Pseudoduganella albidiflava: one gene and its partner. The protein of the gene in region 1 interacts with the protein of each later gene in a pairwise test. Links are inferred from orthologs where the notes say so. Each region holds a gene or a part of one and is shown on either strand. Other genes may lie near its edges.

What was found. Proteins that work in one complex are often made in the same cells at the same time.
Region 2: the proteins of ftsH (region 1) and hflC interact in binary tests that used the Escherichia coli proteins (3 or more experiments, as listed by UniProt). The link is inferred for Pseudoduganella albidiflava from one-to-one orthologs.

Annotation. Positions count from the first base shown.
Region 1 is NZ_CP036401.1:4,298,913-4,304,191, forward strand. Bases 944-3,875 are described here. They hold ftsH (ATP-dependent zinc metalloprotease FtsH), read right to left. Parts: upstream 3,386-3,875; coding sequence 1,502-3,385; downstream 944-1,501. Other genes in these bases: folP (dihydropteroate synthase), read right to left, coding at 944-1,341; EYF70_RS17690 (RlmE family RNA methyltransferase), read right to left, coding at 3,673-3,875. In the rest of the region: glmM (phosphoglucosamine mutase), read right to left, coding at 1-474; more of folP, read right to left, coding at 511-943; more of EYF70_RS17690, read right to left, coding at 3,876-4,323; ribosome assembly RNA-binding protein YhbY, read left to right, coding at 4,367-4,831; EYF70_RS17700 (DUF4149 domain-containing protein), read right to left, coding at 5,014-5,279. UniProt on the Escherichia coli protein: Acts as a processive, ATP-dependent zinc metallopeptidase for both cytoplasmic and membrane proteins. Plays a role in the quality control of integral membrane proteins.
Region 2 is NZ_CP036401.1:1,441,684-1,446,093, forward strand. What follows is about bases 1,158-4,156. They hold hflC (protease modulator HflC), read left to right. Parts: upstream 1,158-2,217; coding sequence 2,218-3,096; downstream 3,097-4,156. Other genes in these bases: hflK (FtsH protease activity modulator HflK), read left to right, coding at 1,158-2,218; EYF70_RS06155 (ATP phosphoribosyltransferase regulatory subunit), read left to right, coding at 3,339-4,156. Also shown: GTPase HflX, read left to right, coding at 1-934; more of hflK, read left to right, coding at 938-1,157; more of EYF70_RS06155, read left to right, coding at 4,157-4,410.

The sequences.
Region 1 (5,279 bases):
GGCATCTTCCAGGCGCTTGGCGCGGCCCAGTTTTTCGGACGGGACGCAAGCCATCGGCTGGTCGAGCTGCGCCTCGATGGCCAGTTCGACGGAATCGGGCAGCTTGGTGCCCTGCTCGGAAAAGAACTTGATGCCGTTGTCCTGGAACGGATTGTGCGACGCCGAAATCACGACACCGGCCGACAGCCGCAGCGCGCGCGTCAGGTAGGCGATGGCGGGGGTAGGCATCGGACCGGCCAGCATCACGTCCACGCCTGCGGCCGCGAAGCCTGCTTCCAGCGCCGCTTCCAGCATATAGCCGGAAATGCGCGTGTCCTTGCCGATCAGGACGGTGGGGCGGGCGGCGCCGCCGATCACCGTGCGCGCCAGCACCTTGCCTGCGGCATAGCCCAGGCGCATCACGAAATCCGGCGTGATCGGCGCTTCGCCGACCAGGCCACGGACACCATCGGTCCCGAAATATTTACGTGCCATGTTGTTCTCTTCAGTTAGTGTTCATTTAGCTGGCGTTCAGTTGCCATGCGCTGCGTACCATACCTTCAATGCGTCGACCGTCTCGGCGACGTCGTGCACGCGGACGATGCCGGCACCGTGGGCCACGGCAGCCAGCGCGCCGCCGATGCTGCCGGCCAGACGCCCTTCGACGGGCTTGCCGGTCACGGCACCGATCATCGATTTGCGGGACAGACCCGCCAGCAGCGGGACGCCGAGTTCGCCGATGAGGCGCCTGCCAGCCTTGAGCAAGGCATAATTATGCTCGACGGTCTTGCCGAAACCAAACCCTGGATCGATCCAGAGTCGACGCCGGTCAATACCGGCGGCCGTCAGCGCGCCGATCCGTTCACGCAGGAATGCGGTCACTTCCAGGACGACATCCTCATAGGCAGGTTTATCCTGCATTGTTGCAGGTTTGTCAAGCATGTGCATGATACAGAGCGCGCAGTCGCTGTCGCGCACGGCCTCGATCGCGCCCGGCGCGCGGAAGGCATTGATGTCGTTGATCATGTCCACGCCGGCCAGCACGGCTTCCTTCATCAGCGCCGGTTTGTAGGTATCGAGCGAGATCGGGGTTCCGCAGTCGCGCAGCGCATACAGCACGGGCAGCACGCGGCGCATCTCTTCTTCCGCCGGCACCACGGGCGCACCGGGGCGCGTCGATTCGCCGCCGACATCGATGATGTCGACGCCATCACGGACCATCTGCTCGGCATGCGACAGGGCATAGTCAAGCGCGGCAAACTTGCCGCCATCGGAAAACGAATCGGGGGTGACGTTCAGGATGCCCATCACGAGGGCCCTGCCGGCAGGCAGGCGATGATGGCCAAAGGGGATGTGAGTCATACGCTGCTGGAAGAGAAGGCTGGGTAGCGACGGGCGGGAAGCGACCGCTGAAAAAGTACTGGTGGAAAGTACGGGTGAAAAAGCATGGATGGAAAATACGGCGGAAAAACAAAGGGCGAGGATCGCTCCTCACCCTTTGGTCACGGCATCGGCGGCGGTATTATGCCGGCGCGGTGGCGTTCGGCGAAGGCGACGACGGACCGTCGCCGTTCGGCTGCTTGCGGATCGTGACGCCGGCCTTCGGCGGGCGCGGCTCGTTGCCGGCCATGATGTCGTTGATCTGGTCCGCGTCGATGGTTTCCCAGTCGAGCAGTGCCTTCGTCATCGCCTCGACCTTGTCGCGGTTCTCATCCAGCAACTTGCGCGCCAGCGCGTACTGCGTGTCGAGGATCGCGCGGATCTCGGCATCGACCTTCTGCTGCGTGGCTTCCGAAATCGTCTTGTTGCTGCCGCCCAGGAAGCCTTCGTTCGCCTCGTCCTCGTAGACCATCACGCCCAGCGAGTCGGACATGCCGAACTTCGTGACCATCGAGCGGGCCAGCTTGGTGGCGCGCTGGAAGTCGTTCGACGCGCCGGTGGACATCTGGCCAACGAACAGTTCCTCGGCGATACGGCCGCCGAACAGGATCGAGATTTCTTCCAGCATCTTGTCCTTGTAGCCCGAAATCCGGTCATGTTCAGGCAGCTGCCAGGTCAGGCCCAGGGCCCAGCCGCGCGGCATGATGGTGACCTTGTGCACCGGATCGGCCTTCGGCAGCAGCTTCGCGACGACGGCGTGGCCGGACTCGTGGTAGGCCGTATTGCGGCGTTCCTCTTCGCGGATCACCATCGACTTGCGTTCCGGACCCATGAAGATCTTGTCCTTGGCGTCCTCGAAATCGGCCATGTCCACCAGGCGCTTGCTGCGGCGTGCGGCGAACAACGCTGCTTCGTTGACCAGGTTGGCCAGGTCGGCGCCGGAGAAGCCCGGGGTGCCGCGGGCCAGGATGTCGGCCTTCACGTCGGTGCTGATCGGCACCTTGCGCATGTGCACGTTCAAGATCTGCTCGCGGCCGCGGATGTCCGGCAAGCCCACCGATACCTGGCGGTCGAAACGGCCCGGACGCAGCAGCGCCTTGTCGAGCACGTCGGCACGGTTGGTGGCGGCGATCACGATGACACCGGACGATGCCTCGAAGCCATCCATCTCGACCAGCAGCTGGTTCAGCGTCTGTTCGCGCTCGTCGTTGCCGCCGCCCATGCCGGCGCCGCGGTGACGGCCGACCGCATCGATCTCGTCGATGAAGATGATGCACGGCGAGTGTTTCTTGGCATTCTCGAACATGTCGCGCACGCGGGACGCGCCCACGCCGACGAACATTTCAACGAAGTCGGAACCGGAGATCGAGAAGAACGGCACTTTCGCTTCGCCGGCGATCGCACGGGCCAGCAGCGTTTTACCGGTACCCGGAGGGCCCACCATCAGCACGCCGCGGGGTATACGGCCGCCCAGTTTCTGGAACTTGGTCGGATCGCGCAGGAAGTCGACGATCTCCGTCACTTCTTCCTTGGCTTCGTCGCAGCCGGCCACGTCGGAGAACGTGACGGTGTTGTTGGTTTCATCGAGCATGCGTGCCTTCGACTTGCCGAACGAGAATGCCCCGCCCTTGCCGCCGCCCTGCATCTGTCGCATGAAGAAGATCCACACACCGATCAGCAGCAGCATCGGGAACCACGATACGAACACTTGCTGCAGGAACGAAGGTTCTTCCGGCGGACGAACGTCGAAACGCACGCCGTTGTCGCGCAGGTCGCCGATCAGGCCGCGATCGAGGTAGGTGGACGTGGTGCGCACGCGCGTATCGTCCGTTTTCGTCGCGGTGATGGTGCTGCCCTCGATGACGAGGTCCTTGATGCGCTTCGCCTTGATCTCATCCAGCAGGTCGGAATACGCGATGGTCTTGCTGCCGCCGGAGATGCTGTGGTTGTCGAATTGCTTGAACAGCATGAACAACAACAGGGCTACGACAACCCAGATGGCGGATTTGGAAAACATGTTATTCACGAAAACTCCTTGGATGCTCGCGCACCTGTTACCTGTAGCAGAAATTCGATTTTACCCGCATTAGGCCAAAGCGTGCTACAAGGCGGCCTAAAGGTGCGCGAATCCAGCCGCGCACGTATCAAAACATCGAGGCCGGCCCGGAATCAGCGAGGGCGCGGCCCGGACGGCGCACAAATCATGCCGCCCGCGCTCGATGTGCGGCTTTCGGCGTGAATTACAAGCCCACCGCGCAATATTTCGCGTGTTTTGGGCATGCAGCGCGCCGGACATGGCGAAATCGCCGCCGGTCAGTTTTGCGCCGGGTGCTTCAGGCCGCGCCCGAGCAGAAAGATTTCCGAAGATTTATCGCGGCTGGCTTTCGGCTTTTTCTGCGCGACGGTCTTGAACTCGTGGCGGAATTTTTCGACGATCTGCGAAAAACCCATGTCCTTGAAACATTTCACCAGCAATGCCCCGCCCGGTTTCAGGTGCAATTGCGAAAACTCGATCGCCAGGTCGATCAGGTCTTCCATCCTCGCCGCATCCGCCGAGGCGATGCCGGACAGGTTGGGTGCCATGTCCGACAATACCAGGTCGACCTTGCGGCCCTGCAGCAGGTCGGCCAGCTGGTCGACACTGTCCTGCTCGCGGAAATCACCCTGGATGAAATGCATGTCGGCAATCGGTTCCATCGGCAGGATATCGAGGCCGATGATGGTGCCGTTGATGCCGCCGCCCTCCTTGCCGGCCAGCTTGCGCCGCACGTACTGGCCCCAGCTGCCGGGCGTGCAGCCCAGGTCGACGATCACCTGGCCCGGCTTGACCAGCTTCTCGTCCTCGTCGATCTCCTTGAGCTTGTAGGCGGCGCGCGCACGGTAGCCATCCTTCTGGGCCGCCTTCACGTACGGGTCGTTAATATGGTCGTGCAACCAGTTTTTGTTTAATTTGTTCTTTGCCATTCGCGTAGAATACTGCCTTTAAGAGAACTACCTATAAACCATTATGTTGAATCTGACCCCTGTTGAGCGCAGCGCCCTGCGCGCAGAAGCCCACGCGCTCAAGCCCATCGTCCTCATTGGGGAAGCCGGCCTGTCCGAGGCCGTGATGAAGGAAATCGAGCTGGGACTGGATTCCCACGGCCTGATCAAGGTCCGTGTCTTTGGCGACGACCGCGAAGCCCGCATCGAAATGTACGAAACCATCTGCGAACAGCTGGAAGCCGCTCCGGTCCAGCACATCGGCAAACTGCTCGTGCTGTACCGTCCAAAGAAGGAAGCCGAGAAGACCCGTACCGCGAAAACCGGCAAGGGCATGCGCATGGTCACCATCGTCAAGCCCAGTGCCAGCGGCACCAAGAAGCCCTCCGTCAGCAAGGTCATGCTGAAGGGCAACGAGCGCGTCACCGAAGGCGGCACCATCAAGCGTGCCAAGAAGCGCCAGACCAGCACCAAGAAAAACGTCGGCTGAGCAGCCTGACCACCACCAAAGCGGGCAATGCCCGCTTTTTTATTGCCTGAAGTCGTGAGCAAACAGTGCCTGGAAAACGGGGGCCGTGCCTATTTTCAGCGGGAGCCTGACGATGGAAGCCAGACCATGTTTTATTAGCATTGTTTCTTGAAAAATGGGGTACGTCCCCATTTTTCTGGAAACTATTGCTTCAGGATAAGCCAGCCCGCCAGGAAGCTCTGCACCAGGTAGATCACGCTGGAAATGCCATGCAGCATGCCGAAGCGCGACCGGGCGGCCGATTCCATCACGCCGCCGGGGCCGGCCGCGGCGCGCAGTTCCGCCATCATCGGCTGCAGGCCGAAGTGGCTCACCACGGTGCACAGCGCCATCGCGGCCACCAGCGCCAGCATGGTGCGGCGGCGCGCCGGCGTCCAGTCCGGCGTCGCGAACTTCAGCAGCACCAGCA
Region 2 (4,410 bases), 2.9 Mb from region 1 along the record:
GATCGTCATCTTCAACCATGCGCTGTCGCCTGCGCAGCAGCGCAACCTGGAAAAGCGCCTGAACGTCCGCGTGCTGGACCGCACCAGCCTGATCCTCGATATCTTCGCCCAGCGTGCCCAGAGCCACGAGGGCAAGCTGCAGGTCGAGCTGGCGCAGTTGCAGCACCTGTCCACGCGGCTGATCCGCGGCTGGACTCACCTGGAGCGCCAGAAGGGCGGTATCGGCCTGCGCGGCCCCGGTGAAACCCAGCTGGAAACCGACCGCCGGCTGATCGGCGAACGGGTGCGGATGCTGCGCGCGCGGCTGGCGAAACTGCGCAAGCAGCATGAAACGCAGCGCCGTTCGCGCGGCCGCAACAATGCCTTCTCGGTGTCGCTGGTCGGCTATACCAATGCCGGCAAGTCGACGCTGTTCAATGCGCTGACCAAGGCCGGCGTGTACGTGGCCGACCAGCTGTTCGCCACGCTCGACACCACCTCGCGGCGCGTGTACATGGGCGAGGATGCCGGCAATGTCGTGATTTCCGATACGGTCGGCTTCGTGCGCGAACTGCCCCACCAGCTGGTGGCCGCCTTCCGCGCCACGCTGGAGGAAACCATCCATGCCGACGTGCTGCTGCATGTCGTCGATGGCGCCAGCCCGGTGCGGATGGAGCAGATCGAGGAAGTCAATGCCGTGCTGCGCGAAATCGGCGCCGACCATATTCCCCAGATCCTGGTCTGGAACAAGATCGACGCGGCCGGCCTGGAGCCGGCGGTGGAACGTGATGAACATGATAAGATTTCACGCGTATTCATCAGTGCCCGCACGGGCGAAGGTCTCGATCTTCTGCGCGCGGCCATTACCGAGACAGCCCAGGTACAACGGGAAGCGAACCTGCGTCCGAAGGACGACACGCCACCCGATGCCATTTCCACATTCACCGATGTCTAAAACATGCCTCTTTCCTCACTAGCGAAAAGATTAGGCCTGAAGCTGTCCCTGAACGACCCCCGCTGGGGCCAGGACAAGGATAACAACAGGCAGGCCCAGGAAGGCAAGAAGCCCGGCGACGGACCGCCGGACCTCGACCAGCTGTGGCGCGACTTCAACCAGCGCCTGAATGGCCTGTTCGGCAACAAGAACCGCAACAACAACGGCGGAGGCGGCGGCGGTGGCAATGGCGGCGGCGAACTGAAAGGTGCCGGCGTGACCATCGGTGCCGTCGCGGTGATCGCCCTGCTGGTCTGGCTGGCCAGCGGCGCCTTCATCGTGCAGGAAGGCCAGAAGGGTATCGTCACCACCTTCGGCCGCTTCAGCCATGAAACCCCGGCCGGCTTCAACTGGCGCTGGCCGTATCCGTTCCAGGCCAACGAAACCGTCAACGTGTCGCAGGTGCGCACGGTGGAAGTGGGCTATCGCGGCAACACCCGCAACAAGCAGGCGCGCGAATCGCTGATGCTGACCGATGATGAAAACATCATCGACATCCAGTTCGCCGTGCAATACCAGCTGAGCGATCCGGTGGCCTGGCTGTACAACAACCGCGACGCGGAAGATACCGTGCGCCAGGTGGCTGAAACGGCGATCCGCGAGATCGTCGGCCGCAGCAAGATGGACTACGTGCTGTACGAAGGCCGCGAGAAGGTGGCCTACGACACGCAGCGGCTGATGCAGGATATCCTCGACCGCTACGCGTCCGGTGCGCTGGTCACCAACGTGACGATGCAGGGCGTGCAGCCGCCGGAGCAGGTGCAGACCGCGTTCGACGACGCCGTCAAGGCCGGCCAGGACCGCGAACGCCTGAAGAACGAAGGTGCGGCCTACGCGAACCAGGTCGTGCCGACGGCGCGCGGCGCCGCGTTCCGCCTGCTGCAGGAGGCGGAAGCCTACCGCTCGATGGTGGTGGAAAACGCTTCTGGTAACGCCGACCGCTTCAAGTCCGTACTGGTCGAGTACCAGAAGGCGCCGGGCGTGACGCGCGACCGCATGTACCTCGATACGATGCAGCAGATCTTCGCCAATACCAGCAAGGTCATGGTCGATGCGAAGGCCGGCAGCAACCTGCTGTACCTGCCGCTGGACAAGCTGATCGCGCAAGTGGCGGCCACCGAGGCGCAGCGCGCCAACGTGACGGCGCCGCCGCCGACCGCCGTGCTGCTGCCGCAGCCCGATCAACCCTATAGCGGCGACCAGAACCGCGCGCGTGAATCGTCCCGTAGCCGGGAGGGCCGTTAATGAACCGTATCGTTACTCTCGTCGTCACCGCGTTCATCGCGCTGATGCTGCTGTCGTCCACCGTGTTCGTGGTGGACCAGCGCAAGTTCGCCATCGTGTTCGCGCTGGGTGAAGTCAAGCAGGTGATCCGCGAGCCGGGCCTGCACTTCAAGCTGCCGCCGCCGTTCCAGAACGTGATCTACCTGGACAAGCGTATCCAGACGCTCGATTCGCCGGAAGCGGACCGCTTCATCACGGCCGAGAAGATGAACATCCTGGTCGATTCGTTCGTCAAGTGGCGCATCGTCGACCCGCGCCTGTACTTCGTCCGCTTCGGCGGCGACGAAGGGCGGGCGGGCAACCGCATGGCGCAGATCGTCAAGGCGGCGCTGAACGAGGAAATCACCAAGCGCACCGTGCGCGAAGTGATCTCGGGCCAGCGCGGCAAGGTGATGGAAGGCTTGCGCGCCAAGGTGGAGAATGAAGCGAAGCAGATCGGCGTGCAGATCCTGGACGTGCGGCTGAAGCGCGTCGACTATGTCGAGCAGATCAACAACTCGGTGTACGAACGGATGAAGGCCGAGCGCCTGCGCGTGGCCAACGAGCTGCGCTCGACCGGTGCGGCCGATTCGGAAAAGATCCGTGCCGATGCCGACAAGCAGCGCGCCGTGATCCTGGCCGAAGCGTATCGCGAGGCCGAGAAGGTGCGCGGCGAAGGCGATGCGAAAGCCAGCGCGATCTATGCCGAGGCATTCGGCCGCAATCCCGAGTTCTACAAGTTCTACCGCAGCCTGGAAGCCTACCGTTCGTCGTTCAGGACCAAGGCCGACGTGATGCTGGTGGACCCGAACTCCGAGTTCTTCAAGTACTTCAAGGGGAGCGGTTCGGCTGGTAAATAAGCCCGGCACTGCGCTGTCGAGGCAAAACCCCAAGTGCACAAGCAGGGGTCAGACCCACCGGGTCTGACCCCAGTTTTTTGCCTTTAGGGTTCGTTGTTTTGCAAATGCGCTGCCCCTGGAATGGCTCGGTCGCCAGAGTTTTACCTGTTTAGCCACGTTTTCGCGTAAAATATGCGGTTCGGCCTGCGCCATCCGCTTGCGCGTCGTGCCGATTGAACGTTTTTCAACAAACCGGTTTTCCCATGCCGAATTGGCTTTTGCCCGAACATATCGCGGACGTGCTGCCGTCCGAGGCGCGCAAGATCGAGGAGCTGCGCCGCCTGATGCTGGATAACTTCCGCCGCTACGGCTACGAACTCGTGATGCCGCCGCTGCTGGAATACGTCGAGTCGCTGATGACCGGCGCCGGCCAGGATACCGACCTGCGTACCTTCAAGCTGGTCGACCAGATCAGCGGCCGCATGCTGGGCCTGCGCGCGGACATGACCACCCAGGTCGCCCGCATCGACGCCCACCTGCTGAACCGCGCTTCCGTCACCCGCCTGTGCTACGCCGGCCCGGTGCTGCATACCCGTCCTTCGGGCCTGCATGCCACCCGCGAGCCACTGCAGATCGGCGCCGAGATCTATGGCCATGCCGGCCTGGAAGCGGATGCCGAAATCCAGGAGCTGGCCCTGGCCTCGCTGGAGATGGCCGGCTTCACCGGGGTGCGCCTGGACCTGGCCCACGTTGGCGTGCTGCGCGCGATCCTCGAGCAGGATGCCGCCGCGCAGCGCGACCACGATGCCATCGTGCAGCTGCTGCGCGCCAAGGATGTGCCAGGACTGCGCGAGCTGACAGAAGGCTACGCGCCTGCCACGCGCGATGCCCTGCTGGCCCTGCCGAACCTGTATGGCGACGTGGATGTGCTGGCCACCGCGAAGCACGCGCTGCCCGACCTGCCGGGCATCGCCAAGGCACTGGCCGAACTGGCGGCGCTGGCGGCATCGGCCATCGGCCGCGCCGAAGTGGCGATCGACCTGGCCGACCTGCGCGGCTACCAGTATGAGAGCGGTGCCACGTTCGCGCTCTACGTGCCGGGCCTGCCGAACGCCGTGGCGCGCGGCGGCCGCTACGATCACGTGGGCGAGGCATTCGGGCGCGCCCGTCCCGCCACCGGATATTCGATGGACTTGCGCGAACTGGCCCGGCTGCTGCCCACGGCCGACCGCAAGCATGCGATCCGGGCACCGTGGGGCAACTCGCCCGAACTGAAGGAACGTATCGCCGAGCTGCGCAAGTCCGGCGAGGTTGTGATCCAGTCCCTGCCGGGTC